Regions from separate parts of the Neobacillus sp. D3-1R genome, predicted to be linked through region 2. Evidence: a T-box and tRNA genes for the amino acid it is inferred to sense, from the RefSeq annotation. Region 2 holds a T-box; the other regions hold tRNA genes.
The links. The T-box of region 2 lies ahead of leuS (leucine--tRNA ligase). A T-box ahead of a tRNA ligase gene usually reads a tRNA of that ligase, here a tRNA-Leu.
Positions count from the first base shown of each region.

Region 1 (10,374 bases), 1.1 Mb from region 2:
AGAACGTCGTGAGACAGTTCGGTCCCTATCCGTCGTGGGCGTAGGAAATTTGAGAGGAGCTGTCCTTAGTACGAGAGGACCGGGATGGACGCACCGCTGGTGTACCAGTTGTCTTGCCAAAGGCATCGCTGGGTAGCTATGTGCGGACGGGATAAGTGCTGAAAGCATCTAAGCATGAAGCCCCCCTCAAGATGAGATTTCCCATAGCGTAAGCTAGTAAGAACCCTGAAAGATGATCAGGTTGATAGGTCAGAGGTGGAAGCGCGGTGACGTGTGGAGCTGACTGATACTAATCGTTCGAGGACTTAACCAAAACATTTGGATATCCAAATAAGGCAAACTTGTTTTTACTTCTTCTAATACATTATCTAGTTTTGAGGGAATAAGACTTTTTCACGTAAGTGAAAAGAGTTTACCTCAACAAAATAGTCTGGTGGCGATGGCGAGAAGGTCACACCCGTTCCCATACCGAACACGGAAGTTAAGCTTCTCAGCGCCGATGGTAGTTGGAGGATTCCTCCTGTGAGAGTAGGACGTCGCCAGGCTTAAAAATATGGAGGATTAGCTCAGCTGGGAGAGCATCTGCCTTACAAGCAGAGGGTCGGCGGTTCGATCCCGTCATCCTCCACCAAAGTTTTTTCGCGATAGCGAAAAGAACTTTCTTTAATTTTTTGCGATAGTAAAAAGATCTATCCTTAAAATTTATATATTATAAATTTACTTTTTTATGCCGGTGTAGCTCAATTGGTAGAGCAACTGACTTGTAATCAGTAGGTTGGGGGTTCAAGTCCTCTCGCCGGCACCACTTTTTTTTCGAACGAGCTATGTACTCAATCGGAATTCTGTGAGCCATTAGCTCAGTCGGTAGAGCATCTGACTTTTAATCAGAGGGTCGAAGGTTCGAGTCCTTCATGGCTCACCAAGTTTTTTTACGAAAGTAAAAAGAACTAGTTTTTTTACGACAGTAAAATAAACTATCATATGCGGGTGTGGCGGAATTGGCAGACGCACCAGACTTAGGATCTGGCGCCGCAAGGCGTGGGGGTTCGACTCCCTTCACCCGCACCATGTTTTTCAATACAAAAGAAATATACCATAAGATGCGGAAGTAGTTCAGTGGTAGAACACCACCTTGCCAAGGTGGGGGTCGCGGGTTCGAATCCCGTCTTCCGCTCCAAAGTAGTGCCGGGGTGGCGGAACTGGCAGACGCACAGGACTTAAAATCCTGCGGTAGGTGACTACCGTACCGGTTCGATTCCGGTCCTCGGCACCAAGTTTTTTTCGACAGAAAAAAACCAAGATATTTTTGATAACTTAAAGATAAGAATAAAATGCGCCCGTAGCTCAATTGGATAGAGCGTCTGACTACGGATCAGAAGGTTATGGGTTCGACTCCTTTCGGGCGCGCCATATGAACGGGAAGTAGCTCAGCTTGGTAGAGCACTTGGTTTGGGACCAAGGGGTCGCAGGTTCGAATCCTGTCTTCCCGACCATTAATTTAATCATATTAATTTCCTGGGGTCTTAGCTCAGCTGGGAGAGCGCCTGCCTTGCACGCAGGAGGTCAGGGGTTCGATCCCCCTAGACTCCACCAAAAAACTTATTGACAACTATTGATAATATTGATATTATATAAAAGTTGTCTCTGAAAACATTGTTCTTTGAAAACTAAACAACCAAACATTAACAAAGGTAAGGCTTCTATTATAGAAGTTTTAAAAAAAGCCAGAGTAAACTTTATGAGCTATATCAAACACTTTATTGGAGAGTTTGATCCTGGCTCAGGACGAACGCTGGCGGCGTGCCTAATACATGCAAGTCGAGCGAATCTTTAGGAGCTTGCTCCTGAAGGTTAGCGGCGGACGGGTGAGTAACACGTGGGCAACCTACCTGTAAGACTGGGATAACTTCGGGAAACCGGAGCTAATACCGGATAATCCTTTCTCTCTCATGAGGGAAAGCTGAAAGACGGTTTCGGCTGTCACTTACAGATGGGCCCGCGGCGCATTAGCTAGTTGGTGAGGTAACGGCTCACCAAGGCGACGATGCGTAGCCGACCTGAGAGGGTGATCGGCCACACTGGGACTGAGACACGGCCCAGACTCCTACGGGAGGCAGCAGTAGGGAATCTTCCGCAATGGACGAAAGTCTGACGGAGCAACGCCGCGTGAGCGATGAAGGCCTTCGGGTCGTAAAGCTCTGTTGTTAGGGAAGAACAAGTACCGGAGTAACTGCCGGTACCTTGACGGTACCTAACCAGAAAGCCACGGCTAACTACGTGCCAGCAGCCGCGGTAATACGTAGGTGGCAAGCGTTGTCCGGAATTATTGGGCGTAAAGCGCGCGCAGGCGGTCCTTTAAGTCTGATGTGAAAGCCCACGGCTCAACCGTGGAGGGTCATTGGAAACTGGGGGACTTGAGTACAGAAGAGGAAAGTGGAATTCCACGTGTAGCGGTGAAATGCGTAGAGATGTGGAGGAACACCAGTGGCGAAGGCGACTTTCTGGTCTGTAACTGACGCTGAGGCGCGAAAGCGTGGGGAGCAAACAGGATTAGATACCCTGGTAGTCCACGCCGTAAACGATGAGTGCTAAGTGTTAGAGGGTTTCCGCCCTTTAGTGCTGCAGCTAACGCATTAAGCACTCCGCCTGGGGAGTACGGTCGCAAGACTGAAACTCAAAGGAATTGACGGGGGCCCGCACAAGCGGTGGAGCATGTGGTTTAATTCGAAGCAACGCGAAGAACCTTACCAGGTCTTGACATCCTCTGACAACCCTAGAGATAGGGCTTTCCCCTTCGGGGGACAGAGTGACAGGTGGTGCATGGTTGTCGTCAGCTCGTGTCGTGAGATGTTGGGTTAAGTCCCGCAACGAGCGCAACCCTTGATCTTAGTTGCCAGCATTTAGTTGGGCACTCTAAGGTGACTGCCGGTGACAAACCGGAGGAAGGTGGGGATGACGTCAAATCATCATGCCCCTTATGACCTGGGCTACACACGTGCTACAATGGATGGTACAAAGGGCTGCAAGACCGCGAGGTTAAGCGAATCCCATAAAACCATTCTCAGTTCGGATTGCAGGCTGCAACTCGCCTGCATGAAGCTGGAATCGCTAGTAATCGCGGATCAGCATGCCGCGGTGAATACGTTCCCGGGCCTTGTACACACCGCCCGTCACACCACGAGAGTTTGTAACACCCGAAGTCGGTGGGGTAACCGTAAGGAGCCAGCCGCCTAAGGTGGGACAGATGATTGGGGTGAAGTCGTAACAAGGTAGCCGTATCGGAAGGTGCGGCTGGATCACCTCCTTTCTAAGGAATATAAGTGACCATCGGTCACAAAAACATTAAAATCTTTGGTGTTAATTGTTTGGTGTTTAGTTTTGAGAGAGCAATCTCTCTTGTGGCAATATATTGCTATTGCTACTTAATAGCAAAGGATATTGCTATTTTTGTTCCTTGAAAACTAGATAATCGTATAGAAGAAACCAAGTAAAAACCGAGTAAGATTGCCGTTTTAGTTTGTCTCTTATATTAAGTAAGAGAATTAACCTTTAGGTTAAGTTAATAAGGGCGCACGGTGGATGCCTTGGCACTAGGAGCCGATGAAGGACGGGACTAACGCCGATATGCTCCGGGGAGCTGTAAGTAAGCTTTGATCCGGAGATTTCCGAATGGGGGAACCCACTGCTCGTAATGGAGTAGTATCTTTACCTGAATACATAGGGTACTGATGGCATACCCGGGGAACTGAAACATCTAAGTACCCGGAGGAAGAGAAAGCAAACGCGATTCCCTGAGTAGCGGCGAGCGAAACGGGACATAGCCCAAACCAAGAGGCTTGCCTCTTGGGGTTGTAGGACACTCAACATGGAGTTACAAAGGAACGGGGTAGATGAACAGATCTGGAAAGATCGGTCAGAGAAGGTAAAAACCCTGTAGTCGAAACTTCGTTCCCTCCTGAGTGGATCCTGAGTACGGCCGGACACGAGAAATCCGGTCGGAAGCAGGGAGGACCATCTCCCAAGGCTAAATACTCCCTAGTGACCGATAGTGAACCAGTACCGTGAGGGAAAGGTGAAAAGCACCCCGGAAGGGGAGTGAAAAAGATCCTGAAACCGTGTGCCTACAAGTAGTTAGAGCCCGTTAATGGGTGATAGCGTGCCTTTTGTAGAATGAACCGGCGAGTTACGATTACATGCAAGGTTAAGTTGAAAAGACGGAGCCGCAGCGAAAGCGAGTCTGAATAGGGCGAATGAGTATGTGGTCGTAGACCCGAAACCAGGTGATCTACCCATGTCCAGGGTGAAGTCCAGGTAACACTGGATGGAGGCCCGAACCCACGCACGTTGAAAAGTGCGGGGATGAGGTGTGGGTAGCGGAGAAATTCCAATCGAACTTGGAGATAGCTGGTTCTCTCCGAAATAGCTTTAGGGCTAGCCTCACGTAGTAAGAGTCTTGGAGGTAGAGCACTGTTTGGACTAGGGGCCCTCATCGGGTTACCGAATTCAGACAAACTCCGAATGCCAAAGACTTATCCGTGGGAGTCAGACTGCGAGTGATAAGATCCGTAGTCAAAAGGGAAACAGCCCAGACCACCAGCTAAGGTCCCAAAGTTTACGTTAAGTGGAAAAGGATGTGGAGTTGCTTAGACAACCAGGATGTTGGCTTAGAAGCAGCCACCATTTAAAGAGTGCGTAATAGCTCACTGGTCGAGTGACTCTGCGCCGAAAATGTACCGGGGCTAAACGTAACACCGAAGCTGTGGATTGACACCGTATGGTGTCAGTGGTAGGAGAGCGTTCTAAGGGCGTTGAAGCTAGACCGTAAGGACTGGTGGAGCGCTTAGAAGTGAGAATGCCGGTATGAGTAGCGAAAGATGGGTGAGAATCCCATCCACCGTATGCCTAAGGTTTCCTGAGGAAGGCTCGTCCGCTCAGGGTTAGTCGGGACCTAAGCCGAGGCCGAAAGGCGTAGGCGATGGATAACAGGTTGATATTCCTGTACCACCTCTTTATCGTTTGAGCAATGGGGGGACGCAGAAGGATAGGGTAAGCGCACTGTTGGATATGTGCGTCTAAGCAGTTAGGCTGGTAACGAGGCAAATCCCGTTACCGTGAAGGCTGAGCTGTGATAGCGAGGGAAATATAGTACCGAAGTTCCTAATTCCACGCTGCCAAGAAAAGCCTCTAGCGAGATAAAAGGTGCCCGTACCGCAAACCGACACAGGTAGGCGAGGAGAGAATCCTAAGGTGTGCGAGAGAACTCTCGTTAAGGAACTCGGCAAAATGACCCCGTAACTTCGGGAGAAGGGGTGCTTTTTGGGGTGAATAGCCTCGAAAAGCCGCAGTGAATAGGCCCAGGCGACTGTTTAGCAAAAACACAGGTCTCTGCGAAGCCGTAAGGCGAAGTATAGGGGCTGACGCCTGCCCGGTGCTGGAAGGTTAAGAGGAGGGGTTAGCGCAAGCGAAGCTCTGAATCGAAGCCCCAGTAAACGGCGGCCGTAACTATAACGGTCCTAAGGTAGCGAAATTCCTTGTCGGGTAAGTTCCGACCCGCACGAAAGGCGTAACGATCTGGGCACTGTCTCAACGAGAGACTCGGTGAAATTATAGTACCTGTGAAGATGCAGGTTACCCGCGACAGGACGGAAAGACCCCGTGGAGCTTTACTGTAGCCTGATATTGAATTTTGGTACAGCTTGTACAGGATAGGTAGGAGCCTGAGAAGCCGGAGCGCCAGCTTCGGTGGAGGCGTCGGTGGGATACTACCCTGGCTGTATTGAAATTCTAACCCGCACCCCTCTATCGGGGTGGGAGACAGTGTCAGGTGGGCAGTTTGACTGGGGCGGTCGCCTCCTAAAGAGTAACGGAGGCGCCCAAAGGTTCCCTCAGAATGGTTGGAAATCATTCGTAGAGTGTAAAGGCACAAGGGAGCTTGACTGCGAGACCTACAAGTCGAGCAGGGACGAAAGTCGGGCTTAGTGATCCGGTGGTTCCGCATGGAAGGGCCATCGCTCAACGGATAAAAGCTACCCCGGGGATAACAGGCTTATCTCCCCCAAGAGTCCACATCGACGGGGAGGTTTGGCACCTCGATGTCGGCTCATCGCATCCTGGGGCTGTAGTCGGTCCCAAGGGTTGGGCTGTTCGCCCATTAAAGCGGTACGCGAGCTGGGTTCAGAACGTCGTGAGACAGTTCGGTCCCTATCCGTCGTGGGCGTAGGAAATTTGAGAGGAGCTGTCCTTAGTACGAGAGGACCGGGATGGACGCACCGCTGGTGTACCAGTTGTCTTGCCAAAGGCATCGCTGGGTAGCTATGTGCGGACGGGATAAGTGCTGAAAGCATCTAAGCATGAAGCCCCCCTCAAGATGAGATTTCCCATAGCGTAAGCTAGTAAGAACCCTGAAAGATGATCAGGTTGATAGGTCAGAGGTGGAAGCGCGGTGACGTGTGGAGCTGACTGATACTAATCGTTCGAGGACTTAACCAAAACATTTGGATATCCAAATAAGGCAAACCTGTTTTTACTTCTTCTAATACATTATCTAGTTTTGAGGGAACAAGACTTTTTCACGTAAGTGAAAAGAGTTTACCTCAACAAAATACAGTCTGGTGGCGATGGCGAGAAGGTCACACCCGTTCCCATACCGAACACGGAAGTTAAGCTTCTCAGCGCCGATGGTAGTTGGAGGATTCCTCCTGTGAGAGTAGGACGTCGCCAGGCAACTAAAGAACAACCCAACTGGGTTGTTTTTTTTGTGTTTCAAAGGCTTTGGATTTATGCTTAAAAGAGGCAGATACACTCCATATTCAGTCAAAATAATATCCTAGAAAGATTGCCCATCATCCTGATTATGATGGGCTTTTGATTTTTATGAACTTCATCAATTATCAATCCATCATTACTTTCTCTTTTTTAAACGGGAATTTCCTAAACTAGGTTTTGGTTTGGCTATTTTTGGGGAAAATAAGTGAATGTGGATTACTGTCAGTTGAATTTTTTTTATTCTTTCATGTATAATTATAGTCAAATATAGTCAAAGTCAGATTAGGAGGTGGTTAGATGAGGAATATATCTGACATCATTGAGAATTATCTGAAGCAAGTATTAGATATTAGTGATTCTGACTTAGTCGAAATCAAACGTAGTGAGATAGCAGATAAATTTCAATGTGTCCCATCCCAAATCAATTATGTTATAAATACCCGTTTTACAATTGAAAGAGGATATATCGTAGAAAGTAAACGCGGAGGCGGCGGATATATTCGAATCATGAAGGTTCAAACAGATGATCATGCGCATCTCATTGATCAGTTATTATCTCTATTTGGGAATCGAATTAGCCAAAGTAGTGCAGAGGATGTCATTTACCGCCTTGTAGGGGAAGAGGTTATTAATAATCGAGAAGCTAAAATCATGTTAAGTGTGATTGACCGTTCTGTATTATATATTGATCTTCCTTATCGCGACGAATTGCGTGCACGAATGTTAAAAGCCATGTTAACGACTTTAAAATATAAATAAGGTAAGTGGGTGAAAACATGATTTGTCAGGAATGTAATCAAAGACCAGCCACCCTACATTTTACAAAAATCATGAATGGGGAAAAAACAGAAACGCATCTTTGTGAAAAATGTGCCCAGGAAAAGGGTGAGATGTTTATGATGAATGGTGGTACATCCGCCTTTCCAATTCATAATCTGTTAGCAGGACTATTCAATGTAGAACATTCTTTCCCTCAACCTAAACAAGATGCTTTTCATCAAGAGGAGATTTTGCAATGTAACCAATGTCATATGACATTTCCTCAATTCGTAAAAGTAGGGAGATTTGGTTGTTCTAATTGCTATCATGCTTTTAAAGACCAATTAAAACCAATTTTAAGAAGACTTCATAGTGGCAATTGGACACACAATGGAAAAATTCCTAAAAAAGTTGGCGGTAATTTACGATTAAAAAAAGATCTAGAGGAGAAAAAGTTACGTTTGAAAGAATTAATCTCTAAAGAAGAGTTTGAAAATGCAGCTATTATTCGCGATGAAATTCGTTCTCTCGAAAAAAATCTAAATGATGCTCATGAAGGAGGCGAATAATTGTGTCACTTGAGCGCTTTTTAAATCAGGCAGTCAGTTCTTGGATGAGTTCAGAAGGTCCAGATTCTGATATTGTATTAAGTTCCCGTATACGACTTGCCCGAAACATTCAAGATTATAAGTTTCCGACATTGGCAACAAATGAAGAAGCTGCAGCTATTATTCAAACAATGGAAGAAATGGTTCAACGTTCAGATTTTCAAAAGCTTGTCCCTTTTGAACTATTAAAGATGAATGAGCTTCAACCTCTTCAAAAGAGGGTATTAGTAGAGAAACATTTAATTAGCCCTCATTTGGCTGAGGATTCGGCGCATGGTGCATGCCTTCTTTCTGCAAATGAAGAAATCAGCATTATGTTAAATGAAGAAGATCATATACGAATTCAATGCCTGTTTCCAGGTTTACAATTGGTGGAAGCACTGAAACTAGCAAACCAAATAGACGATGTATTAGAGCAACATGTTGTTTATGCATTCGATGAAAAGCATGGCTATTTAACAAGTTGCCCAACTAATGTAGGAACAGGGTTAAGAGCATCCGTAATGATGCATCTACCTGGATTAGTTTTAACGCATCAAATGAATCGCATCGTTCCAGCCATCAATCAGCTTGGTTTAGTCGTTAGAGGTATTTATGGAGAAGGCAGTGAAGCATTAGGGAATATTTTTCAAATATCCAATCAAATCACTCTAGGTAAGTCTGAGGAAGATATCGTATCTGATTTATTTAGTGTGGTAAGTCAACTAATTTCTCAGGAAAGAGCAGCTCGAGAAGCATTAGTGAAAACTTCTAACATACAATTAGAAGACAGAGTCTTCCGTTCCTTAGGTATATTGTCACACTCGAGAATTATTGAATCGAAAGAAGCAGCTCGCTGTTTATCTGATGTGCGGCTAGGGATTGATATGGGATATATAAAAGATATCTCAAAAAATATTTTGAATGAACTAATGATACTTACCCAACCAGGTTTCCTTCAGCAGTATGCTGGCGGGGCATTACGCCCTAATGAAAGGGATATAAGACGTGCAACACTTATTCGCGAAAGAATAAGATTAGAAAAATGAAATCGTTAGGAGGAATGACATATGATGTTTGGACGTTTTACAGAAAGAGCCCAAAAGGTTTTAGCATTAGCTCAAGAAGAAGCTATTCGATTAGGACACAATAATATTGGTACAGAGCATATTCTGCTTGGATTAGTCCGTGAAGGAGAAGGAATTGCTGCGAAAGCCCTGTATGCCCTTGGACTCGGTTCAGATAAAATCCAAAAAGAAGTAGAAACCTTAATCGGTAAAGGGCAAGATACTTCACAAACTGTTCATTATACTCCTAGAGCTAAAAAGGTAATTGAACTATCTATGGATGAAGCTAGAAAACTAGGTCACTCGTATGTTGGTACTGAACATATATTGCTAGGTCTGATTCGTGAAGGTGAAGGTGTAGCAGCTCGGGTATTAAATAATCTTGGTGTGAGCTTAAACAAGGCACGTCAACAAGTCCTTCAGTTATTAGGAAGTAATGATTCAAATGGACATCAAGGTGGAGCATCTGCTAGTGCCAATACACCTACTTTAGATAGTTTGGCTCGTGATTTAACAGCTATCGCTCGTGAAGGAAGTCTTGACCCGGTAATTGGCCGCAGTAAAGAAATTCAACGGGTTATTGAAGTGCTAAGCCGTCGTACAAAAAATAATCCAGTTCTAATTGGTGAGCCTGGAGTTGGTAAAACGGCGATTGCTGAAGGTTTAGCCCAACAAATTGTAAACAATGAAGTACCAGAAATATTACGTGATAAGCGCGTTATGACACTAGATATGGGTACAGTAGTGGCAGGAACTAAATATCGAGGTGAGTTTGAAGATCGTTTAAAGAAAGTGATGGATGAAATCCGCCAAGCTGGAAATATCATTCTCTTTATTGATGAACTTCATACATTAATCGGTGCTGGTGGAGCAGAAGGTGCGATTGATGCATCTAACATCTTAAAGCCATCCTTAGCAAGAGGAGAGTTACAATGTATCGGTGCTACGACCTTAGATGAGTACCGCAAATATATTGAAAAAGATGCAGCATTAGAAAGACGTTTCCAACCAATTCGAGTTGATGAACCAACCATGGAGGAATCTGTTCAAATTTTACAAGGCTTACGTGATCGTTATGAAGCTCATCATCGAGTTTCGATTACTGATGAAGCGATTGAAGCAGCAGTTAAGCTATCAGATCGATATATCTCTGATCGATTCTTACCAGATAAGGCGATTGATTTAATTGATGAAGC
Region 1 is NZ_CP197471.1:4,567,358-4,577,731, forward strand. Features, by position in the region: rRNA gene ACSBPO_RS22945 (23S ribosomal RNA) at 1-313, shown strand, start outside; rRNA gene rrf (5S ribosomal RNA) at 430-545, shown strand; tRNA gene ACSBPO_RS22955 (tRNA-Val) at 556-631, shown strand; tRNA gene ACSBPO_RS22960 (tRNA-Thr) at 730-805, shown strand; tRNA gene ACSBPO_RS22965 (tRNA-Lys) at 847-922, shown strand; tRNA gene ACSBPO_RS22970 (tRNA-Leu) at 984-1,068, shown strand; tRNA gene ACSBPO_RS22975 (tRNA-Gly) at 1,103-1,177, shown strand; tRNA gene ACSBPO_RS22980 (tRNA-Leu) at 1,185-1,273, shown strand; tRNA gene ACSBPO_RS22985 (tRNA-Arg) at 1,334-1,410, shown strand; tRNA gene ACSBPO_RS22990 (tRNA-Pro) at 1,417-1,493, shown strand; tRNA gene ACSBPO_RS22995 (tRNA-Ala) at 1,518-1,593, shown strand; rRNA gene ACSBPO_RS23000 (16S ribosomal RNA) at 1,758-3,307, shown strand; rRNA gene ACSBPO_RS23005 (23S ribosomal RNA) at 3,553-6,489, shown strand; rRNA gene rrf (5S ribosomal RNA) at 6,608-6,723, shown strand; gene ACSBPO_RS23015 (CtsR family transcriptional regulator) at 7,063-7,524, shown strand; gene ACSBPO_RS23020 (UvrB/UvrC motif-containing protein) at 7,542-8,093, shown strand; gene ACSBPO_RS23025 (protein arginine kinase) at 8,096-9,160, shown strand; gene clpC (ATP-dependent protease ATP-binding subunit ClpC) at 9,182-10,374, shown strand, end outside.
Region 1: it encodes a tRNA-Leu, which carries the amino acid that the T-box ahead of leuS (leucine--tRNA ligase) is inferred to sense. The anticodon was not compared.

Region 2 (10,374 bases):
CTTAAATTTCTGCTTTTATTATGAAAATGAGGAAGTTTTATTTACACGTTTAACTCACTTTTTAAAAGAAGCTGATAGAAATACGGAAAATGTACCGCATCAAAAATTTCATCAATTAATAAACCGTGGCTTAATTGGCATTTATTTATCAGATGAAAAGGTCAAGCAACAACCACATGTAAAAAAGTTAGCAAAGGAATTGGTCAAGCAGGGTGGACCGATAAGTGCCTTTTTCTACTGGAATGGGCAAGCCTATCGTCGCTTTCAAAAAGGATCCGTTCAAGCCAATACACAAATGGTACAAAAAGAAAAAGCCTAACCAATCGATGGTTGGGCTCTTTCCTATCTTCTAATTTTTTTCTATCGCCACAATAAAAGGGGGATCGTTTTGCTGATTTAAAAATTGGTATAGTAAAACACGAGCTTCCTTTTGATCTAATTGTTTTACATATTCCATAAGCTGATCTTTTTCAATCGCTCCTTCTGGGTGACCATGATAAATAACGAGAACAATGATCGCTTCGGGTGTCATCATGTTCAAAAGCTGTTCAATGGCTAGGATAGTGGTATCAGGCTTTGTCACAATCGCTTTATCACTGCCAGGAAGATAGCCAAGATTAAAAATGGCTGCCTTGATTTTCCCATGCTCAAACAGAGGAATGAATTGCTGGAGCTTTTCATGCCCTTCTTGGAATAGGACAGCACGATGAACAACATGATGTTCCTCTAGCCGAGCTTGGCTGTTTAATACGGCCTGTTCCTGAATATCAAAGCCATAAACTTTCCCCTCATCGCCCACAAGATTTGCTAAAAACAATGTATCGTGACCGTTCCCCAATGTAGCATCCACTACAATATCACCAGGTACAACCGTTTTTTCGATAAGTGTTTTGGCGAACTGCAGTACTCGTTCAAGCTTCATGATTTGTTTTCACCCTACTTTGATAAAATTTACCTTGCCAGCTATTTCTTCTTTTTAGCTCTGCATCAATCGAATTTAAAACTTCCCATTTATTAACACTCCACATCGGTCCAATCATTAAGTCAATCGGACCATCTCCTGTAATACGATGAACGATCATTTCAGGTGGTAAAATCTCTAATTGATCACATACTAAATTCACATAATCATCAAATGATAAAAATTCGAGCATCCCTTTTTCATACTGCTTCACCATAGGAGTACCTTTGAGTAAGTGTAATAAATGGATTTTGATACCTTGAACATCTAGCTTGGCCACTTCTTCTGCTGTCTTCATCATCATTTCAGGGCTCTCAAGAGGCAGACCGTTGATAATATGCGAGCAAATACGAATTCCATGCTTTCTTAGTTTATTAACACCATCGATATAGCATTGAAAATCGTGGGCACGGTTAATTAGTAATGCTGTTCTTTCGTGAACGGTTTGTAGTCCTAATTCTACCCATAGGTAGGTTCGTTCATTTAATTCCGCTAAATACTCTACAACATCATCAGGAAGGCAATCCGGTCTTGTTGCGATGGATATACCCACTACTCCCTCTTGTTTAAGAACAGCTTCGAATTTTTCTCTTAACACACTAACTGGCGCATGTGTATTCGTAAAGGCTTGGAAATAAGCCATATATTTACCGTCTTTCCATTTATGATGCATTTTTTCTTTAATTTCATGAAACTGGGTTTCCAAGTCATCCACGCGATTTCCAGCAAAATCTCCGGATCCGGCAACACTGCAGAAGGTACACCCACCGTGTGCGACCGTACCATCACGATTAGGGCAATCAAAGCCGCCGTCTAAGGCAACCTTAAAGACTTTATGTCCGAATTCATGACGTAAATGATAATTCCAAGTGTGATACCTTTTATTGTCTGAGGCATATGGAAAAGGGTTTGTCTGAATCATGAGATCAGGCCCTCCTTTTTAAAAGTAATATCATATTTTATCATGATATGTTTGGTAATCCAATCGAATTAATCACACTTTCAATGTTAACTCCAATTTTGGAATCAATTAACTTTACGCATAAGTGATAGGAACTGCAGAGATGAACAAAATAAGATAGAAGCATTGCTTCTAAAATGAAATTCATTTTTAATGCTTAGGGAGGGTTATCCATGGCAACCCGTCAATCAATGGAAGACTTAATACAAAGATGTGAAGATGCAATTCGTTATGCTCAAGATCAATATCTTGATGCCAGCAAACAAGAACATTATACCGATGATCTATATACAAATGCACTTCAAGGCTTAGAGGATGTATTTAATGATTTAGCTGTTATGGCAAACAGTGCAAACTCTCAACAACGAGAACAACTACATCGGATGCGTCTTCAGCTCCAACAAGCCCAAAATAATATGATCTTACTTAGACATTAATGGGGAGGAACAAAAGTTGAAAAAACGCTCGAAGAAAAACAATCCGGAACAAAAAACACGAGATGGAATAAATAATCAAGATATTGAATTTGGTCAAGATTACGATGTCGTTAAAAAATCAAAGTATGCTTATGAAAACATGGGTAGTCAGCCTGTAAAATCAAAAATGCATCAAGAACAAGAACAAACAGGAAGAACAAGACACTAGGTTATTCAAGGAGGCCAATTGGTCTCCTTTTTAATTTTGGCAATGTTAGAGGTAATGTTGATTTTCTCTTAGTTACTATTTTATAGGACACAGAATCCGTTATTTGCATAAAAAAGTCGTATTTTCCTTGGTTATAGGACACAGATACCGTTATTCACCTTATTTCATTTGGAAAAGTCATATTTAGGTCAAATAACGGAACCACAGTCCTATAACATTAAAAAAACAAGCAATTTCCTAATATAACGGAACGTGTGTCCGTTAAAATTGATGGTTAAAAACCTTATGGATATTTGGGAGTAAAATTGCTAATTGGCAGTTTGTAAAATATTTTTGCACCAGAAAAAAATTATAGTTAACTTAGGTTATATAAAAAATGCCTTTGTTAATGAACATTGTTGATTGAAGCAGAAGCCGCGGAAACTTCGGTGTGAGTAAGGGTGAGGGAAAATCGTAGGCATAAACGCCGCGGAGGATTTCTGACCCCCCACTTAAAGCGAAGCGCTTGGAGCGGAAATCAAAAACTTCACTAGTTTTACCGATATTCCCCTTGTTCATATCACAATTTTAGAGCCGCTAAAAACGGAAAAAATCCAATTGGTTCCTGTGCCAGAATGTCATCAAGCTAAATAACCAATTAAAAACTTAAGCGCATTAACGTGCCGGGGGTCTGACCCCCGGCACGTTAATGCGCTTAAGTGAGTTTTCTTTCCAGTTTTAAATATATGTATAAAATCGTTGCACTTCGTGAGAAAAACCACTAAAATTGTTTTGGTGTTCGAAATAGTGAAGTGTAAAGGAGCGTTTTTCATGCCTCGTGCCTTATGGCTCTTAATCATTGGGATGGCAGTGAATGTAACAGGCTCTTCTTTTTTATGGCCTTTAAATGCAATCTATATTCATGACCATTTAGGTAAATCATTAACGGTAGCTGGGTTTGTTCTTATGTTAAATTCAGCAGCAAGCGTAGTAGGAAATTTGTTCGGTGGAAGTTTATTCGACAAAATTGGTGGATATAAATCGATATTATTAGGAATAGGGGTTACTCTTTTAGCATTAATTGGACTAACTTTCTGGCATGGTTGGCCAGAATATGTTATTTATCTAACGATTATCGGATTCGGTTCAGGGATGGTATTCCCTTCAATGTATGCGATGGCGGGTGTCGTTTGGAAAGAGGGAGGGCGTAAAGCCTTCAATGCCATCTATGTAGCACAAAATCTTGGAGTTGCAGTTGGTGCAGCTCTTGGAGGATTTGTAGCATCGTATTCATTTGATTGGATTTTCCTGGGCAATACAATTCTTTACGTTGTATTTTTCTTCATAGCACTTCTTGGATATAAAAACATTTCTCCAAATACTGGTGCCACAGCTTCTATTTTAAAAAATAGCCAGCGTATTAAAAATCATTCGAGACTTTATGCATTACTAATTCTTTGCTTTGGTTACTTATTATGTTGGGTTGCCTATGTCCAATGGCAAACAACAATTGCCGCATACACTCAAGAGATTAATATCACCATTGAACAATACAGTATACTATGGACGATCAATGGGGCAATTATTGTTTTAGGTCAACCAATCATGAACCAATTAATCAAAAGTGTAAAATCTGTAAAGTCACAGATTATGATTGGGACGATCATATTTGTTGTTTCCTTTGCGGTTGCAGCAAGTGCAGAGCAGTTTATGTGGTTTATTGCAGCTATGGCAATTCTTACAGTAGGGGAAATGCTTATATGGCCTGCTGTTCCAACGATTGCAAGCCAATTGGCACCTGAAGGAAGAGAAGGATTTTACCAAGGAATTGTTAATAGTACGGCAACGGGCGGAAGAATGATTGGTCCAGTATTGGGTGGACTATTAGTCGATATATATGGAATGTCTATGTTATTTACTGTCATGATTGGATTATTTGTTTTAGTCATTTTATCTACAGCCATCTATGACCGTAATATAAAAGAAAAAAAAGAGCTTAAAGCTGTTTAATAGTTTTAAAAAGCCTGTTTAATGACAGGCTTTTTTTATATGTATAAAATTGTCAGAAAAGTGTGATAAAATAAATTAGAGCTTAACACAGTTAAAGATGACAGAAGATTTTAGGAATATAGGAGGAATATTTTGATGGTTCAAGATAAGGTTGTATTTATAACTGGCGGAGCCCAAGGTATTGGTTATGAGATAGGAAAAAAATTTGCTTCCAATGGTGCAAAAGTAGTTTTAACTGATATGAACGAACAACAAGTGAAACAAGCCTCGCAAGAATTAAGAAATGAAGGTTTTGAAGCAATAGGCCTTAAATGCGATGTGACATCTGAGGAAGAAATAAAAAATTCCATCGAAGAGACGGTTTCACATTTTGGGAAATTAGATATTTTAATCAATAATGCTGGTTTACAATATGTGTCTTTTATAGAGGATTTTCCAACTGTAAAATTTGAGTTTTTAATCAAAGTAATGCTGACTGCACCTTTTATTGCCATTAAGCATGTCCTTCCCATCATGAAAAAACAAAACTCGGGCAGGATTTTAAATATGGCATCGATTAATGGTTTAGTTGGCTTTGCTGGTAAAGCTGCTTACAATAGTGCGAAACATGGTGTCATTGGTTTGACAAAGGTTGCTGCCTTAGAGGCTGCATCCTTTGGAATTACCGTTAATGCTATTTGCCCTGGATATGTGGATACACCTCTTGTACGAAACCAGCTAGCAGATCTTGCCCAAACAAGGAATGTACCCTTGGAAAAAGTATTGGAAGAGGTTATTTACCCACTAGTACCCCAGAAACGGTTATTATCTGTTGAGGAAATAGCTAATTATGCTGTTTTTTTAGCTAGTGATGGAGCTGCAGGAATAACTGGGCAAGCGGTTGTTATCGATGGAGGTTACACGGTTCAATAAAGAATTTATTGGAGTGTCTCTTTTTAGAGATGCTCTTTTTTATCAATAAATTTTTAAATGAAATGAAAAAGTTTGTTTAAAAAGAGTTTTTCGAGGTAATAATAATCAAGCAAGGTTCATTGCAATTTTGTGTATTTTTACAATCTAGGAGGCAACAAAAAATGGAACGTGGTAAAGTAAAATGGTTTAACAGCGAAAAAGGATTTGGATTCATTGAGCGTGAAGGAGGAGAAGATGTGTTTGTTCACTTCTCAGCCATTCAAGGTGAAGGGTTCAAGTCACTTGACGAAGGACAAGAAGTGACTTTTGACATTGAAAATGGACAACGTGGTCCACAAGCAACAAACGTTCACAAAGCTTAATAAACCAACGATAAACAGGCCCAAAGATTTGGGGCCTGTTTTTATTATTGTCTTTTTTGGTATATTCATGGTCTTAATTTGGAATATTACGGCTTATAGTAGCAAAATAAGGATGGATATTATGGGATTACCATTGTTTTTTGTTCTAACACTTTTGTTTACAATGATATTTTATTTTCAAAAAAAGTCATTAACACTCATACAAAATTCACTTGTCTTCTTAGTAGTCAATTTTTTAACAACCAATTATTTAACGATTGTGTCTTTAAATTTAAATTGGTTAAAAATAACAGAGGATCATTTTTTATTTATAGCTATTCTTTTATATAGAGATGTGATTATGCCTGTTATCATATTAATCTTTATTAATGCATTTTTTTATGTCATTACGTTAAAAAATAAACTATTTCTTTTCATACTCTCTTTCATCTTCGTACAGGTAATCGAGGTACTATGTACTTTTTTTGATCTAATTACATATATAGAATGGAATTATTTTTTCTCAGCGGCAACTCATACCTTATTTTTATTAATTGGCTTAGGTCTTTCTAAGGCTGTTATATATGCTGGTGAAAAGGGGCTAGGCTCATGATCATTATTTATGAAAAATCTTTTGATACAAATGAATGGTTTATCATCATATCGTTAATTGCACTAAATACATTAATACTCATAACGCCTAAACTTTTTTCTTTTGTAGAAGGGCTCGTCTATTATTTATTTGGCGTCTTCTTTGTCACCTTTTTTGACCACACCCTTAGTGTTATTCCTTGGGACTATTATGATGTAAACGATAATTCTAAGTTTCAATTTATGGACTTATTATCCTATATTATGAACGGACCTTATGCTTATTTTTTTGTATATCTATATTCGAAATTGAAAATTCATGATTTTACTACTATCCCTTATTTGGTTGTTTGGTCTGGTTTTTCTGTTTTATTAGAATGGGTTGGTTTAAATATAGGTTTGTTTCACTATGACAAGGGTTACTCCTTACGGTGGTCTTTTCCGATTTATATGACAGTACAAATGATTTTGATTTTTTTGCATCTTAAAATTAAAAAAAGTAGGAATAGGGCTATTTAAAATAGCTCTATTTTTTTGCATAATAAAGAAGATTGGAAGTTTTTAACACTGTGAGGATTAATCGATGTTTATTAAAATTGAAAGATTACAGGAAAAAGATACAGGAGCTTTATTTGAATTTGAAACGGTAAATCGGGCATTTTTTGAAACCCAAGTGCCTAGCAGGGGAGACAACTACTATGTTTTTGAGCATTTTAAAAGCATTTTAGTAGATTTATTACAGGAACAAGAAGATGAAACATCATTCTTTTACTTAATCAAAAATGAATTAAACACTATTGTGGGCAGAATCAATTTAGTCGATATTAATCGGGAAAAGAATATTGGGTTTATCGGATATCGAATAAGAGAAACATTTTTAAAAAAGGGAATTGCCACAAAAGCATTGAAACTTATGTTAGAAAAAGCTCCTAGCCTGAATGTATCTGAAATTCATGCCAAAACCACATATAACAAGATCGGATCTCAAAAGGTGTTAGAACATAATGGGTTCTTGCAAGACCTAGATATCCATGTCCAGATTACGTTCATTATGTTTGGAAATCTTAAATAAATCTGTCATTAAGAGTATCAATGGAGAAGCATTTGCATATACTGCATACTAAACTTTTAAAAGAAACATTCTTGCATAAAAAATAAAAATCGTCTACAATATGGTAAAATAATGATATCAACTATGATAAGGAATAGTAATGGTGCATAGCTTGAATTAGAGAGTTGACGGTCGGTGAAAGTCAACCAAGCACATCATGAACTCGCCTTTTGAGTTGCAAGTGTGAATGAACAGTAGTACTTGCCGTATGCCGCGTTAAGGTTGAATGAAGCGAGTGCATTTTGCACTAATGTGGGTGGTACCGCGGGAGATACATAATATCCTCTCGTCCCTTTTATAGGGATGAGAGGTTTTTTATTTGGAAAAATTAAGTTAGTCAATAAGAGTAGGAGGATCACAAATGAGTTTCAATCATCAACAAATTGAAAAGAAGTGGCAACAATACTGGGAAGAAAATAAAACCTTTAAAACGAGTGATGAAAAAGGAAAGCGTAAGTTTTACGCATTAGATATGTTTCCATATCCATCTGGGGCAGGATTACATGTAGGGCATCCTGAAGGCTATACAGCAACGGACATTCTTTCTCGAATGAAGAGAATGCAAGGTTATAATGTTCTTCATCCAATGGGTTGGGATGCATTTGGCCTTCCAGCCGAACAATACGCGATTGATACTGGGAATGACCCTGCAGAATTTACTGAAAAAAATATTAATACCTTCCGCCGCCAGATTAAATCATTAGGTTTTTCTTATGATTGGGATCGTGAAATTAACACAACAGATCCAGATTATTATAAGTGGACACAATGGATCTTTATTCAGCTTTATAAGAAGGGATTAGCTTATATTGATGAAGTAGCGGTAAACTGGTGTCCAGCGCTTGGAACCGTTTTAGCAAACGAAGAAGTCATTGATGGAAAAAGTGAACGTGGAGGACATCCAGTAGAACGTCGTCCAATGAAGCAATGGATGTTAAAAATCACGGCTTACGCGGACCGTCTAATTGATGACCTTGATGAATTAGATTGGCCAGAAAGCTTAAAGGATATGCAACGCAACTGGATCGGCCGTTCTGAAGGAGCGGAAGTAACCTTTGAAATTGATGGTCACGATGAAAGATTTACGGTATTCACGACTCGCCCAGATACTTTATTCGGTGCCACATATGCGGTATTAGCTCCTGAGCACCCTTTTGTAGAAAAAATTACTTCTGCTGATCAAAAGGACGCAGTTACAGCTTATTTAGATCAAATCAAGAGTAAGAGTGATCTTGAAAGAACTGATTTAGCAAAAGATAAAACAGGTGTTTTCACTGGTGCATATGCTGTAAACCCAACTAACGGTGAAAAGATGCCAATCTGGATTGCAGACTATGTATTAATGAGTTATGGAACCGGGGCAATCATGGCAGTTCCAGCCCATGATGAGCGTGATTATGAATTTGCTAAAAAGTTTGAGCTACCAATTAAAGCGGTAGTTGCTGGTGGGGATATTGAAAAAGAAGCATACACTGGTGATGGAGAACATATTAATTCAGAATTCTTAAATGGTCTAAATAAAGAAGAAGCTATTTCACAAATGATTTCTTGGTTAGGGGAAAAGGGAATCGGAACGAAAAAGATTACCTATCGTTTACGTGATTGGTTATTCAGCCGTCAGCGTTATTGGGGTGAACCGATTCCAATCATTCATTGGGAAGATGGCACCATGTCAGCTGTTCCAGAAGAAGAACTTCCATTAATGCTACCAGTAACAAAAGAAATCAAGCCATCTGGAACTGGGGAATCACCACTTGCTAATATCACGGAATGGTTAAATGTCGTGGATCCTGTAACCGGTAAAAAAGGTCGCCGTGAAACAAACACGATGCCACAATGGGCGGGTAGCTCTTGGTACTATATCCGTTATATTGATCCTAAAAATGAACAAGTCCTTGCAGATCCAGAAAAAGTAAAAGAGTGGCTTCCAGTTGATATTTATATCGGTGGTGCTGAGCATGCCGTACTTCACTTACTATATGCTCGTTTCTGGCATAAAGTTCTTTATGACTTAGGGGTAGTTTCAACAAAAGAGCCATTCCAAAAACTATTTAACCAAGGAATGATTCTAGGGGAAAATAACGAAAAAATGAGTAAGTCAAAAGGGAATGTTGTGAATCCGGATCATATTGTGGAAAGTCATGGAGCAGATACCCTACGTCTATATGAAATGTTCATGGGTCCTTTAGAGGCATCCATTGCTTGGTCTACAACAGGCTTAGATGGATCTCGTCGATTCTTAGATCGTATTTGGCGCTTATTTGTAGAAGAAAATGGGCAATTGAATCCTAAAATTCAAGATGGTGGAGATGCATCAAATCTTGAAAAAATTTACCATCAAACAGTGAAAAAGGTAACGGATGATATTGAAGGAATTCGCTTTAATACCGCTATTTCTCAATTAATGGTGTTTATCAATGAATCCTATAAAGCAACCGTTCTACCTAAGAGCTTTATGGAAGGCTTTGTTAAACTTCTATCTCCAATTGCTCCTCACCTTGCAGAGGAACTTTGGGAGAAATTAGGCCACTCAGGAACCATTACTTACGAAGCTTGGCCTGCATTTGATGAAGCGAAACTTGTGGACGATGAAGTAGAAATTGTTGTTCAAGTTAATGGCAAAGTAAAAGCTAAATTGATGGTTGCCAATGACGCTACAAAAGAAGCGCTTGAACAAATTGCTATGGAAGAAATCAAAGATCAAATTGAAGGAAAAACGGTACGTAAAGTAATTGCAGTTCCTGGTAAACTTGTAAATATTGTGGCAAACTAAGTAGTGTGAAATGCCAAATATTAGGCTGGCGCTTGTAGCCAGCCTTTTTAAAACTGAAAAGGAGTGTTTAATCATGGAAGAATTAAAAAC
Region 2 is NZ_CP197471.1:3,429,866-3,440,239, reverse strand. Features, by position in the region: gene ACSBPO_RS17640 (tetraprenyl-beta-curcumene synthase family protein) at 1-319, shown strand, start outside; gene ACSBPO_RS17635 (class I SAM-dependent methyltransferase) at 350-922, opposite strand; gene ACSBPO_RS17630 (TIGR01212 family radical SAM protein) at 912-1,883, opposite strand; gene ACSBPO_RS17625 (YtzC family protein) at 2,096-2,359, shown strand; gene ACSBPO_RS17620 (glycogen biosynthesis protein GlgD) at 2,376-2,567, shown strand; gene ACSBPO_RS17615 (MDR family MFS transporter) at 3,378-4,556, shown strand; gene ACSBPO_RS17610 (3-hydroxybutyrate dehydrogenase) at 4,692-5,468, shown strand; gene ACSBPO_RS17605 (cold-shock protein) at 5,630-5,830, shown strand; gene ACSBPO_RS17600 (hypothetical protein) at 5,952-6,422, shown strand; gene ACSBPO_RS17595 (hypothetical protein) at 6,419-6,919, shown strand; gene ACSBPO_RS17590 (GNAT family N-acetyltransferase) at 6,984-7,472, shown strand; T-box leader at 7,587-7,808, shown strand; gene leuS (leucine--tRNA ligase) at 7,873-10,284, shown strand; gene ACSBPO_RS17580 (rhodanese-like domain-containing protein) at 10,358-10,374, shown strand, end outside.

Region 3 (10,374 bases), 2.2 Mb from region 2:
ATAAAACCATTCTCAGTTCGGATTGCAGGCTGCAACTCGCCTGCATGAAGCTGGAATCGCTAGTAATCGCGGATCAGCATGCCGCGGTGAATACGTTCCCGGGCCTTGTACACACCGCCCGTCACACCACGAGAGTTTGTAACACCCGAAGTCGGTGGGGTAACCGTAAGGAGCCAGCCGCCTAAGGTGGGACAGATGATTGGGGTGAAGTCGTAACAAGGTAGCCGTATCGGAAGGTGCGGCTGGATCACCTCCTTTCTAAGGAATATAAGTGACCGAGTAAAAATGAATATTTTTATTATTGGTCACAAAAAAACATTTAAATCTTTGGTGTTAATCGTTTGGTGTTTAGTTTTGAGAGAGCAATCTCATTTAAATAGATTGTTATCTCCAATTTTTTTTGCTCCTTCGCTTCGCTATGTCGCAAGGCAGCATGAAGTTAAGCTAGGAAGATCATCACGATGTGATTGAAATTCGTAGTCTTGTTCCTTGAAAACTAGATAATCGTATAGAAGAAACCAAGTGAAAACCGAGTAATTGCCATTTTAGTTTCTCTCTTATTTTATAGTAAGAGAATTAACCTTTAGGTTAAGTTAATAAGGGCGCACGGTGGATGCCTTGGCACTAGGAGCCGATGAAGGACGGGACTAACGCCGATATGCTCCGGGGAGCTGTAAGTAAGCTTTGATCCGGAGATTTCCGAATGGGGAAACCCACTGCTCGTAATGGAGTAGTATCTTTATCTGAATACATAGGGTACTGATGGCATACCCGGGGAACTGAAACATCTAAGTACCCGGAGGAAGAGAAAGCAAACGCGATTCCCTGAGTAGCGGCGAGCGAAACGGGACATAGCCCAAACCAAGAGGCTTGCCTCTTGGGGTTGTAGGACACTCAACATGGAGTTACAAAGGAACGGGGTAGATGAACAGATCTGGAAAGATCGGTCAGAGAAGGTAAAAACCCTGTAGTCGAAACTTCGTTCCCTCCTGAGTGGATCCTGAGTACGGCCGGACACGAGAAATCCGGTCGGAAGCAGGGAGGACCATCTCCCAAGGCTAAATACTCCCTAGTGACCGATAGTGAACCAGTACCGTGAGGGAAAGGTGAAAAGCACCCCGGAAGGGGAGTGAAAAAGATCCTGAAACCGTGTGCCTACAAGTAGTTAGAGCCCGTTAATGGGTGATAGCGTGCCTTTTGTAGAATGAACCGGCGAGTTACGATTACATGCAAGGTTAAGTTGATAAGACGGAGCCGCAGCGAAAGCGAGTCTGAATAGGGCGAATGAGTATGTGGTCGTAGACCCGAAACCAGGTGATCTACCCATGTCCAGGGTGAAGTCCAGGTAACACTGGATGGAGGCCCGAACCCACGCACGTTGAAAAGTGCGGGGATGAGGTGTGGGTAGCGGAGAAATTCCAATCGAACTTGGAGATAGCTGGTTCTCTCCGAAATAGCTTTAGGGCTAGCCTCACGTAGTAAGAGTCTTGGAGGTAGAGCACTGTTTGGACTAGGGGCCCTCATCGGGTTACCGAATTCAGACAAACTCCGAATGCCAAAGACTTATCCGTGGGAGTCAGACTGCGAGTGATAAGATCCGTAGTCAAAAGGGAAACAGCCCAGACCACCAGCTAAGGTCCCAAAGTTTACGTTAAGTGGAAAAGGATGTGGAGTTGCTTAGACAACCAGGATGTTGGCTTAGAAGCAGCCACCATTTAAAGAGTGCGTAATAGCTCACTGGTCGAGTGACTCTGCGCCGAAAATGTACCGGGGCTAAACGTAACACCGAAGCTGTGGATTGACACCGTATGGTGTCAGTGGTAGGAGAGCGTTCTAAGGGCGTTGAAGCTAGACCGTAAGGACTGGTGGAGCGCTTAGAAGTGAGAATGCCGGTATGAGTAGCGAAAGATGGGTGAGAATCCCATCCACCGTATGCCTAAGGTTTCCTGAGGAAGGCTCGTCCGCTCAGGGTTAGTCGGGACCTAAGCCGAGGCCGAAAGGCGTAGGCGATGGATAACAGGTTGATATTCCTGTACCACCTCTTTATCGTTTGAGCAATGGGGGGACGCAGAAGGATAGGGTAAGCGCACTGTTGGATATGTGCGTCTAAGCAGTTAGGCTGGTAACGAGGCAAATCCCGTTACCGTGAAGGCTGAGCTGTGATAGCGAGGGAAATATAGTACCGAAGTTCCTGATTCCACGCTGCCAAGAAAAGCCTCTAGCGAGATAAAAGGTGCCCGTACCGCAAACCGACACAGGTAGGCGAGGAGAGAATCCTAAGGTGTGCGAGAGAACTCTCGTTAAGGAACTCGGCAAAATGACCCCGTAACTTCGGGAGAAGGGGTGCTTTTTGGGGTGAATAGCCTCGAAAAGCCGCAGTGAATAGGCCCAGGCGACTGTTTAGCAAAAACACAGGTCTCTGCGAAGCCGTAAGGCGAAGTATAGGGGCTGACGCCTGCCCGGTGCTGGAAGGTTAAGAGGAGGGGTTAGCGCAAGCGAAGCTCTGAATCGAAGCCCCAGTAAACGGCGGCCGTAACTATAACGGTCCTAAGGTAGCGAAATTCCTTGTCGGGTAAGTTCCGACCCGCACGAAAGGCGTAACGATCTGGGCACTGTCTCAACGAGAGACTCGGTGAAATTATAGTACCTGTGAAGATGCAGGTTACCCGCGACAGGACGGAAAGACCCCGTGGAGCTTTACTGTAGCCTGATATTGAATTTTGGTACAGCTTGTACAGGATAGGTAGGAGCCTGAGAAGCCGGAGCGCCAGCTTCGGTGGAGGCGTCGGTGGGATACTACCCTGGCTGTATTGAAATTCTAACCCGCACCCCTCTATCGGGGTGGGAGACAGTGTCAGGTGGGCAGTTTGACTGGGGCGGTCGCCTCCTAAAGAGTAACGGAGGCGCCCAAAGGTTCCCTCAGAATGGTTGGAAATCATTCGTAGAGTGTAAAGGCACAAGGGAGCTTGACTGCGAGACCTACAAGTCGAGCAGGGACGAAAGTCGGGCTTAGTGATCCGGTGGTTCCGCATGGAAGGGCCATCGCTCAACGGATAAAAGCTACCCCGGGGATAACAGGCTTATCTCCCCCAAGAGTCCACATCGACGGGGAGGTTTGGCACCTCGATGTCGGCTCATCGCATCCTGGGGCTGTAGTCGGTCCCAAGGGTTGGGCTGTTCGCCCATTAAAGCGGTACGCGAGCTGGGTTCAGAACGTCGTGAGACAGTTCGGTCCCTATCCGTCGTGGGCGTAGGAAATTTGAGAGGAGCTGTCCTTAGTACGAGAGGACCGGGATGGACGCACCGCTGGTGTACCAGTTGTCTTGCCAAAGGCATCGCTGGGTAGCTATGTGCGGACGGGATAAGTGCTGAAAGCATCTAAGCATGAAGCCCCCCTCAAGATGAGATTTCCCATAGCGTAAGCTAGTAAGAACCCTGAAAGATGATCAGGTTGATAGGTCAGAGGTGGAAGCGCGGTGACGTGTGGAGCTGACTGATACTAATCGTTCGAGGACTTAACCAAAATATTTGGATATCCAAATAAGGCAAACTCGTTTTTACTTCTTCTAATACATTATCTAGTTTTGAGGGAACAAAAAGTTTTAAATTTCCTCTTGAAATTTTTCAGGAAAACATTATAATAAAATAGTGTCACTGAAAAAAGTCTGGTGGCGATGGCGAGAAGGTCACACCCGTTCCCATACCGAACACGGAAGTTAAGCTTCTCAGCGCCGATGGTAGTTGGAGGATTCCTCCTGTGAGAGTAGGACGTCGCCAGGCATAACATTGTTCCGCAGTAGCTCAGTGGTAGAGCATTCGGCTGTTAACCGAACGGTCGTAGGTTCGAGTCCTACCTGCGGAGCCATATTTTTTGGAGAGCTGTCCGAGTGGCCGAAGGAGCACGATTGGAAATCGTGTAGGCGGGTAACCCTGTCTCAAGGGTTCAAATCCCTTGCTCTCCGCCATTATAATATTTAATATGGCCCATTGGTCAAGCGGTTAAGACACCGCCCTTTCACGGCGGTAACACGGGTTCGAATCCCGTATGGGTCACCAATAAATGGAGGATTAGCTCAGCTGGGAGAGCATCTGCCTTACAAGCAGAGGGTCGGCGGTTCGATCCCGTCATCCTCCACCATATTACTCTATGCTATATGAACATAGAAAAGTTAATAAGGTAGATTTAATATTGTCGCGGGGTGGAGCAGCCCGGTAGCTCGTCGGGCTCATAACCCGAAGGTCGCAGGTTCAAATCCTGCCCCCGCAATTAGTTATTTTCAAGCATAGCTTGAAAATAATTTTGGTCCGGTAGTTCAGTTGGTTAGAATGCCTGCCTGTCACGCAGGAGGTCGCGGGTTCGAGTCCCGTCCGGACCGCCATTTATATTTTAATAATTTAATAATAAAACAAATTATGGCTCAGTAGCTCAGTCGGTAGAGCAAAGGACTGAAAATCCTTGTGTCGGCGGTTCGATTCCGTCCTGAGCCACCTTGATTTTTTTCTAAGTGTAAAAGTCTCCTTACATGCCGGTGTAGCTCAATTGGTAGAGCAACTGACTTGTAATCAGTAGGTTGGGGGTTCAAGTCCTCTCGCCGGCACTGTTTAAAATTAAATGGAGGGGTAGCGAAGTGGCTAAACGCGGCGGACTGTAAATCCGCTCCCTTGGGTTCGGCGGTTCGAATCCGTCCCCCTCCACCAAATCTTTTTCGCGATAGCGAAAATAGATATCCTTAAATTGCACTATGGAAAATAAGTAATTTATAATAGGGGTATAGTTTAAAGGTAGAACGAAGGTCTCCAAAACCTTTGGTGTGGGTTCGATTCCTACTACCCCTGCCAAATAATATGGCGGTCGTGGCGAAGTGGTTAACGCACCAGATTGTGGCTCTGGCACTCGGGGGTTCGATTCCCCTCGATCGCCCCATATTTATTTAAAAATATAAAATAATTGGGCTATAGCCAAGCGGTAAGGCATCGCACTTTGACTGCGACATGCGTTGGTTCAAATCCAGCTAGCCCAGCCATTTGCGGAAGTAGTTCAGTGGTAGAACACCACCTTGCCAAGGTGGGGGTCGCGGGTTCGAATCCCGTCTTCCGCTCCAATTATTTTGGCGGCATAGCCAAGTGGTAAGGCAGAGGTCTGCAAAACCTTTACCACCGGTTCGAATCCGGTTGCCGCCTCCATTTCTTAAATGAGTTGGATTGGGGCACTTTTATATTTTGCCGGGGTGGCGGAACTGGCAGACGCACAGGACTTAAAATCCTGCGGTAGGTGACTACCGTACCGGTTCGATTCCGGTCCTCGGCATTACAAAACTATTATTTAACCGCGCCGGTGTGGCGGAATTGGCAGACGCGCACGACTCAAAATCGTGTTCCTCTGGAGTGTCGGTTCGACCCCGACCACCGGTATCATTACATTAGTTAAATAAACTTTTTGAACAACGTTTCTTACACTTTGTAAGAAGCGTTTTTTATTTATCTAAATTACGACTCTTACCTGGTAAACAAGCAAATATAATAGGGTTAGATCTCTGTCATACGTTTAGCCATATACAGTTGCATGGCTAAATGTAAAAAAAGGTGCAGTAAATGGTTGAATTACAAATATGAGTCTTTCTTTCACATGATAATAGAAAAATAAAACCAATACCCTGATTACCCAAGGTATTGACCATTATCACTGAATATTTTCATTATCTTTTAGTCTAAATGAAATACATCACAGCGTGCTTTTAATAGATTTGCTTGTTCTTCTAGGTGGATACTTAGAGCTGCCAAGTTTTGTACAGATGCAGTTTGTTCTTCTATTGAGGCAGCAACTTCTTCAGCACCACTGGCAGTTTCTTGAGAAATTGCACTTATGGATTCAAAAGTTTGTATAACTAAATCTTTATTAGAAATCATGACATCCATTTGATCATGGACATTCTTTATAATTTCATAATTATTCTTAATATCTTTTGTAATCTCATGAAAAACTGTTTCCGTATTATTTACACCTTCTTGTTGAAGTTCAGTAACAGTATGTGTTTCCTCAATTTGTTGAATGGTGACGCCCATTTCTTCTTGCATTTCAAAAATCAACTTTTCTATATCTTGTAAGGATATTCCTGTTTGTTCAGCTAAAGATCTTACTTCTCCTGCTACAACCGCAAATCCCTTACCTGCTTCCCCTGCACGAGCAGCCTCAATTGCCGCATTTAAAGCTAATAAATTGGTTTGATTAGAAATTTGCGAAATGGTATTTATAATTGTACTGATATTTTTAGAGCGATTATCAAGCATGTGAATAGCTTTAACCATCGTATTTATTTTTTCATTTGTTTGTGTAGAATTTGTTCTTAAATGATCAAGAACATGTAAACCTTTTTCCGAAGTATTAATCATTAATTCTGAGTTCTCCATCATATGTTTCATTTGTTGGTCTAAATAATCAAATTGATCGCCTAGATTTTGGATGGATATTAAACATTTTTCAATAAGCTCAGATTGGTTCATTGTTCCAACTGAAATTTCTTGCATGGCTTGAGAAACTTCATCTGAAGTAACAGCGCTTTCATCTGCACTTTGAGATAATATATTAGAGGCTGATTTGACCTGCTTCGAAATAGTTGCGACCTCGACTATAGTCGAATGCAGCTCAGATATCATATGATTAAAGCTGTTTGTAAGAGATCCAATTTCGTCCTTTCTTGTTATAGTTGAACGAATGGTTAAATTCCCATTCTCAATTTCTTTCGCAGTTTTGGAAAGGTCGTTTAATGGTCTCGAAATTTTTCTAGATAAGACGATACTAGCAAGGATACTTAAGATTAATAAAATAATACTAGTAACAGCTAATGGGAATACAATTTTAGATGATTTCTTATTTAAATCTGAAATGTTAATACTGCCAGTGATTGCCCAATGAGTAGTTGGATTTTTTACCACTATCATTGATTTTTCTTCACCTTCATATTTAAAGTTAAAGTTTCCAACAGTCTTTAAATTATGTATCTGTGAAAAGAAGCTTTCATCTTTAATATTAGATCCAATAAGTTTTTTATTGGTATGGTATAAGACTTGTCCGTTTTCATCAATTAAAGACATCTCAGTGGAGCTAGCATCTTCCATGGCTTTTAGGGAAGCTACTAATTGTGTAATGGATAAATCAATAGCGACAACTCTAATTACCTGATTATCTTTTTCCATTGTTTTAGCAACAGTTACGACAACATCTTTTGTTTCAGCATCAACATAGGGTTCTGTCCAAATAACTTTTCCTCTATTTTTTACCGCATCTCCATACCAAGTCCTTGTTCGTGGATCATAGTCAGAAGGTACCTCCCAATCTGCAATGATCATTTCACCCTTATCAGTACCCATATAAATATCTGTAAGTGAAGAGTTTGCTGATTTTAAGGTACGCATGTAATCAATTAAAGCAGGTCGATCACTTTCATAATTCTTTATTTCAGAAGAGTTTCTAACTACTTCCAAGGTTTGAGTTGCACTGTTAAAAAACTGTTCAAAAGAGGCATTCGTTTGCTGATTTTGGTTTTTAACACTGTTAATCAATTCTTTTGACATAATCGATACAGATAATCCGTAGCTTATGTAAGAAATAAGAATGATAGAAATAAGTATAATAGCTAAAAATGGTACAAGAATTTGATATTTTATCTTTTTCTTCACAATTAACCTCCCAATTTTATAGATGAGACAAAAAACGACATATTTTATTATAACTAGGTATTAAGACCTACACAATGATATTTTGTACAATTTTGTAAAAAATGTTATATTTTTATACTAATTACTGAATATGTAATGTATTTTCTTTAAAAATAGATTTTTAATCACTTCTACTTAGGTTGACATTGTCTAATAACTTATGTAAAATAATTATTGTTCATTCGACAAATTTTGACTGTATTTTTGCGGGTGTAGTTTAATGGTAAAACCTCAGCCTTCCAAGCTGATGTCGTGGGTTCGATTCCCATCACCCGCTCCATACATATGTTAACCAACGCAGTGTTTCATTTTTATAAAAATGAGGCATTGCGTTTTTTTATTTCATTTTAATTGATTAGAAAATGTTGTATAAATACGTTTAAAATTATTCAAAAATACTTCCATATGAAGGTTGAAACGCTATATACTAAAGAAAAGGAAGGAGGATAGATTTGGATTATCATCAGAATCTTTGAAGGTGATAATCATAGAATATGAATAAAACAATTATCTTTCTATAATATTTATTCGCTAAAATCTCTTTATGTGGGTTATCAAATCGAAATGTAGTTTTGTAAAGCACTTATTTGTATTGTCTTTAAGAATGATATTCTACATAGCTAAATAATAAATGGAGGTCTTTTTATGTTAAAAGTACTAGTTTGGAATGAAAATCGCCATGAACAGAAGAATCCACAAGTAAGAGAAGTTTATCCAGAAGGAATACATGGCACCATTGCTTCATTTCTTGGAGAAGAAAATATTGAAGTCCGTACAGCAACATTGGATGAACCAGAGCATGGGCTATCAGACGATGTACTTAACGAAACAGACGTTCTTATTTGGTGGGGACATATTGCCCACAATGAGGTAAAAGATGAAGTGGTAGAAAAGGTAAAGCAAAGAGTTCTAGATGGTATGGGTTTAATTGTTCTTCATTCAGGTCATTTTTCTAAGATATTTAAAACCTTAATGGGAACTTCATGCGATCTAAAATGGAGAGAAGCAAGTGAAAAGGAACGTATATGGATTATTGACCCAAGTCATCCGATTGTAGAGGGCTTAGGAGAATATATAGAAATTGAGAAAGAAGAAATGTATGGTGAGCATTTTGATATTCCTGCTCCAGACCAATTATTAATGGTTAGTTGGTTTGAAGGCGGAGAAGTATTTAGAAGTGGTTGTACTTATCAAAGAGGCAAAGGGAAGATTTTCTATTTCCGACCAGGTCATGAAACATATCCAACTTATTATAATAAAGAAGTTCAAAGAGTTATCATCAATGCAGTCAAGTGGGCTGAACCAACTAAGCTTCCAAAGCCTGTTTATGGAAATGCAAAGGCATTAGAGGAAATCAAGGCAAAAAATTAGAATGGAAAGGGAGAAGTATTTATTATGAGTAAAATTAGAGTCGGTATCATTGGTTGCGGTAGTATTGCTACTCACCGTCATTTACCTGAGTACGCTAGAAATGAGCATGTAGAAATTGTTGCGGTTTGTGATATCGTTGAAAGCCGTGTTAACGAAGTCGCAGCGAAATATCAGGCAAAAGCTTATATAGACTTTAATGACTTAATAGCAGATTCCAATGTAGATGCAGTAAGCGTTTGCACTCCAAACTATTTACATGCACCGGTTTCGATTGCAGCATTGAATGCTGGTAAACATGTTTTATGTGAAAAGCCAATGGCAACTTCTCGTGAAGAAGCAGAAAAAATGATTGTTGCAGCAAACAAAAATGGTAAAAAACTAATGATTGCTCATAATCAACGTTTTGTTCCTTCCCATCAAAAAGCAAGACAACTTATAGCTAATGGGGAAATGGGAAAAATCTATAGCTTCCGAACTGCTTTTGGCCATGGTGGTCCAGAAGGTTGGAGTGCAGACGGTAAAGACAGCTGGTTCTTTAAAAAGGAAGAGGCTTTTATCGGGGCAATGGGCGACTTAGGTGTCCATAAGACTGACTTGCTACGATTTATACTCGGAGAAGAATTTGTAGAGGTCGGAGCATTCATCGAAACTAGTGCAAAAGAAAAGGCAACAGTTGATGACACTGCTGTATGTATTTTGAAAACGGAGAGCGGGATTATCGGTACATTGGCTGCAAGCTGGTCATATGTTTCCAAAGAAGATAATTCAACTATTATATATGGTGAAAACGCCATCTTGCGATTAGAAGACGATCCAAATTATTCGTTAATTGTTCAATATAAAAATGGTGAAGTTGTAAAATATGAGCTTGGAGCAATACAAACGAATGAATCTGGAGGACAAAAGAATTCCAAAGTCATAAGTCAATTTATCGATTCGATTGTTCACAATACAGAGCCTCCAGTTACAGGAGAAGAGGGTATGAAATCTCTTCAAGTGGTTCTTGCTGCACTTGAATCAAATGAGACTAAAAAAATAGTGAAATTCTAGCTTGAGGTGTAAAAGAATGCAAAAATTAAGAATGGGTGTAATCGGTGTAGGAGGGATTGCCCAAGGGCGTCATATCCCTACCTTTTTAAAGCTATCCGATCAAGTAACAATCGAAGCGATTAGTGATGTGAATGAAACTACTGCAAGAAATGTTGCTGAAAAGTTTAATATTTCAAATGTGTATTCAGATTACCGTGACATGTTCAAGGATGTGGATGCTGTTACGATTTGTACACC
Region 3 is NZ_CP197471.1:967,888-978,261, forward strand. Features, by position in the region: rRNA gene ACSBPO_RS04770 (16S ribosomal RNA) at 1-258, shown strand, start outside; rRNA gene ACSBPO_RS04775 (23S ribosomal RNA) at 587-3,523, shown strand; rRNA gene rrf (5S ribosomal RNA) at 3,665-3,780, shown strand; tRNA gene ACSBPO_RS04785 (tRNA-Asn) at 3,791-3,865, shown strand; tRNA gene ACSBPO_RS04790 (tRNA-Ser) at 3,874-3,965, shown strand; tRNA gene ACSBPO_RS04795 (tRNA-Glu) at 3,982-4,056, shown strand; tRNA gene ACSBPO_RS04800 (tRNA-Val) at 4,063-4,138, shown strand; tRNA gene ACSBPO_RS04805 (tRNA-Met) at 4,194-4,267, shown strand; tRNA gene ACSBPO_RS04810 (tRNA-Asp) at 4,303-4,379, shown strand; tRNA gene ACSBPO_RS04815 (tRNA-Phe) at 4,416-4,488, shown strand; tRNA gene ACSBPO_RS04820 (tRNA-Thr) at 4,526-4,598, shown strand; tRNA gene ACSBPO_RS04825 (tRNA-Tyr) at 4,615-4,698, shown strand; tRNA gene ACSBPO_RS04830 (tRNA-Trp) at 4,766-4,839, shown strand; tRNA gene ACSBPO_RS04835 (tRNA-His) at 4,849-4,924, shown strand; tRNA gene ACSBPO_RS04840 (tRNA-Gln) at 4,950-5,024, shown strand; tRNA gene ACSBPO_RS04845 (tRNA-Gly) at 5,028-5,102, shown strand; tRNA gene ACSBPO_RS04850 (tRNA-Cys) at 5,111-5,184, shown strand; tRNA gene ACSBPO_RS04855 (tRNA-Leu) at 5,223-5,308, shown strand; tRNA gene ACSBPO_RS04860 (tRNA-Leu) at 5,332-5,412, shown strand; gene ACSBPO_RS04865 (methyl-accepting chemotaxis protein) at 5,704-7,677, opposite strand; tRNA gene ACSBPO_RS04870 (tRNA-Gly) at 7,923-7,996, shown strand; gene ACSBPO_RS04875 (ThuA domain-containing protein) at 8,362-9,087, shown strand; gene ACSBPO_RS04880 (Gfo/Idh/MocA family protein) at 9,112-10,137, shown strand; gene ACSBPO_RS04885 (Gfo/Idh/MocA family protein) at 10,154-10,374, shown strand, end outside.
Region 3: it encodes a tRNA-Leu, which carries the amino acid that the T-box ahead of leuS (leucine--tRNA ligase) is inferred to sense. The anticodon was not compared.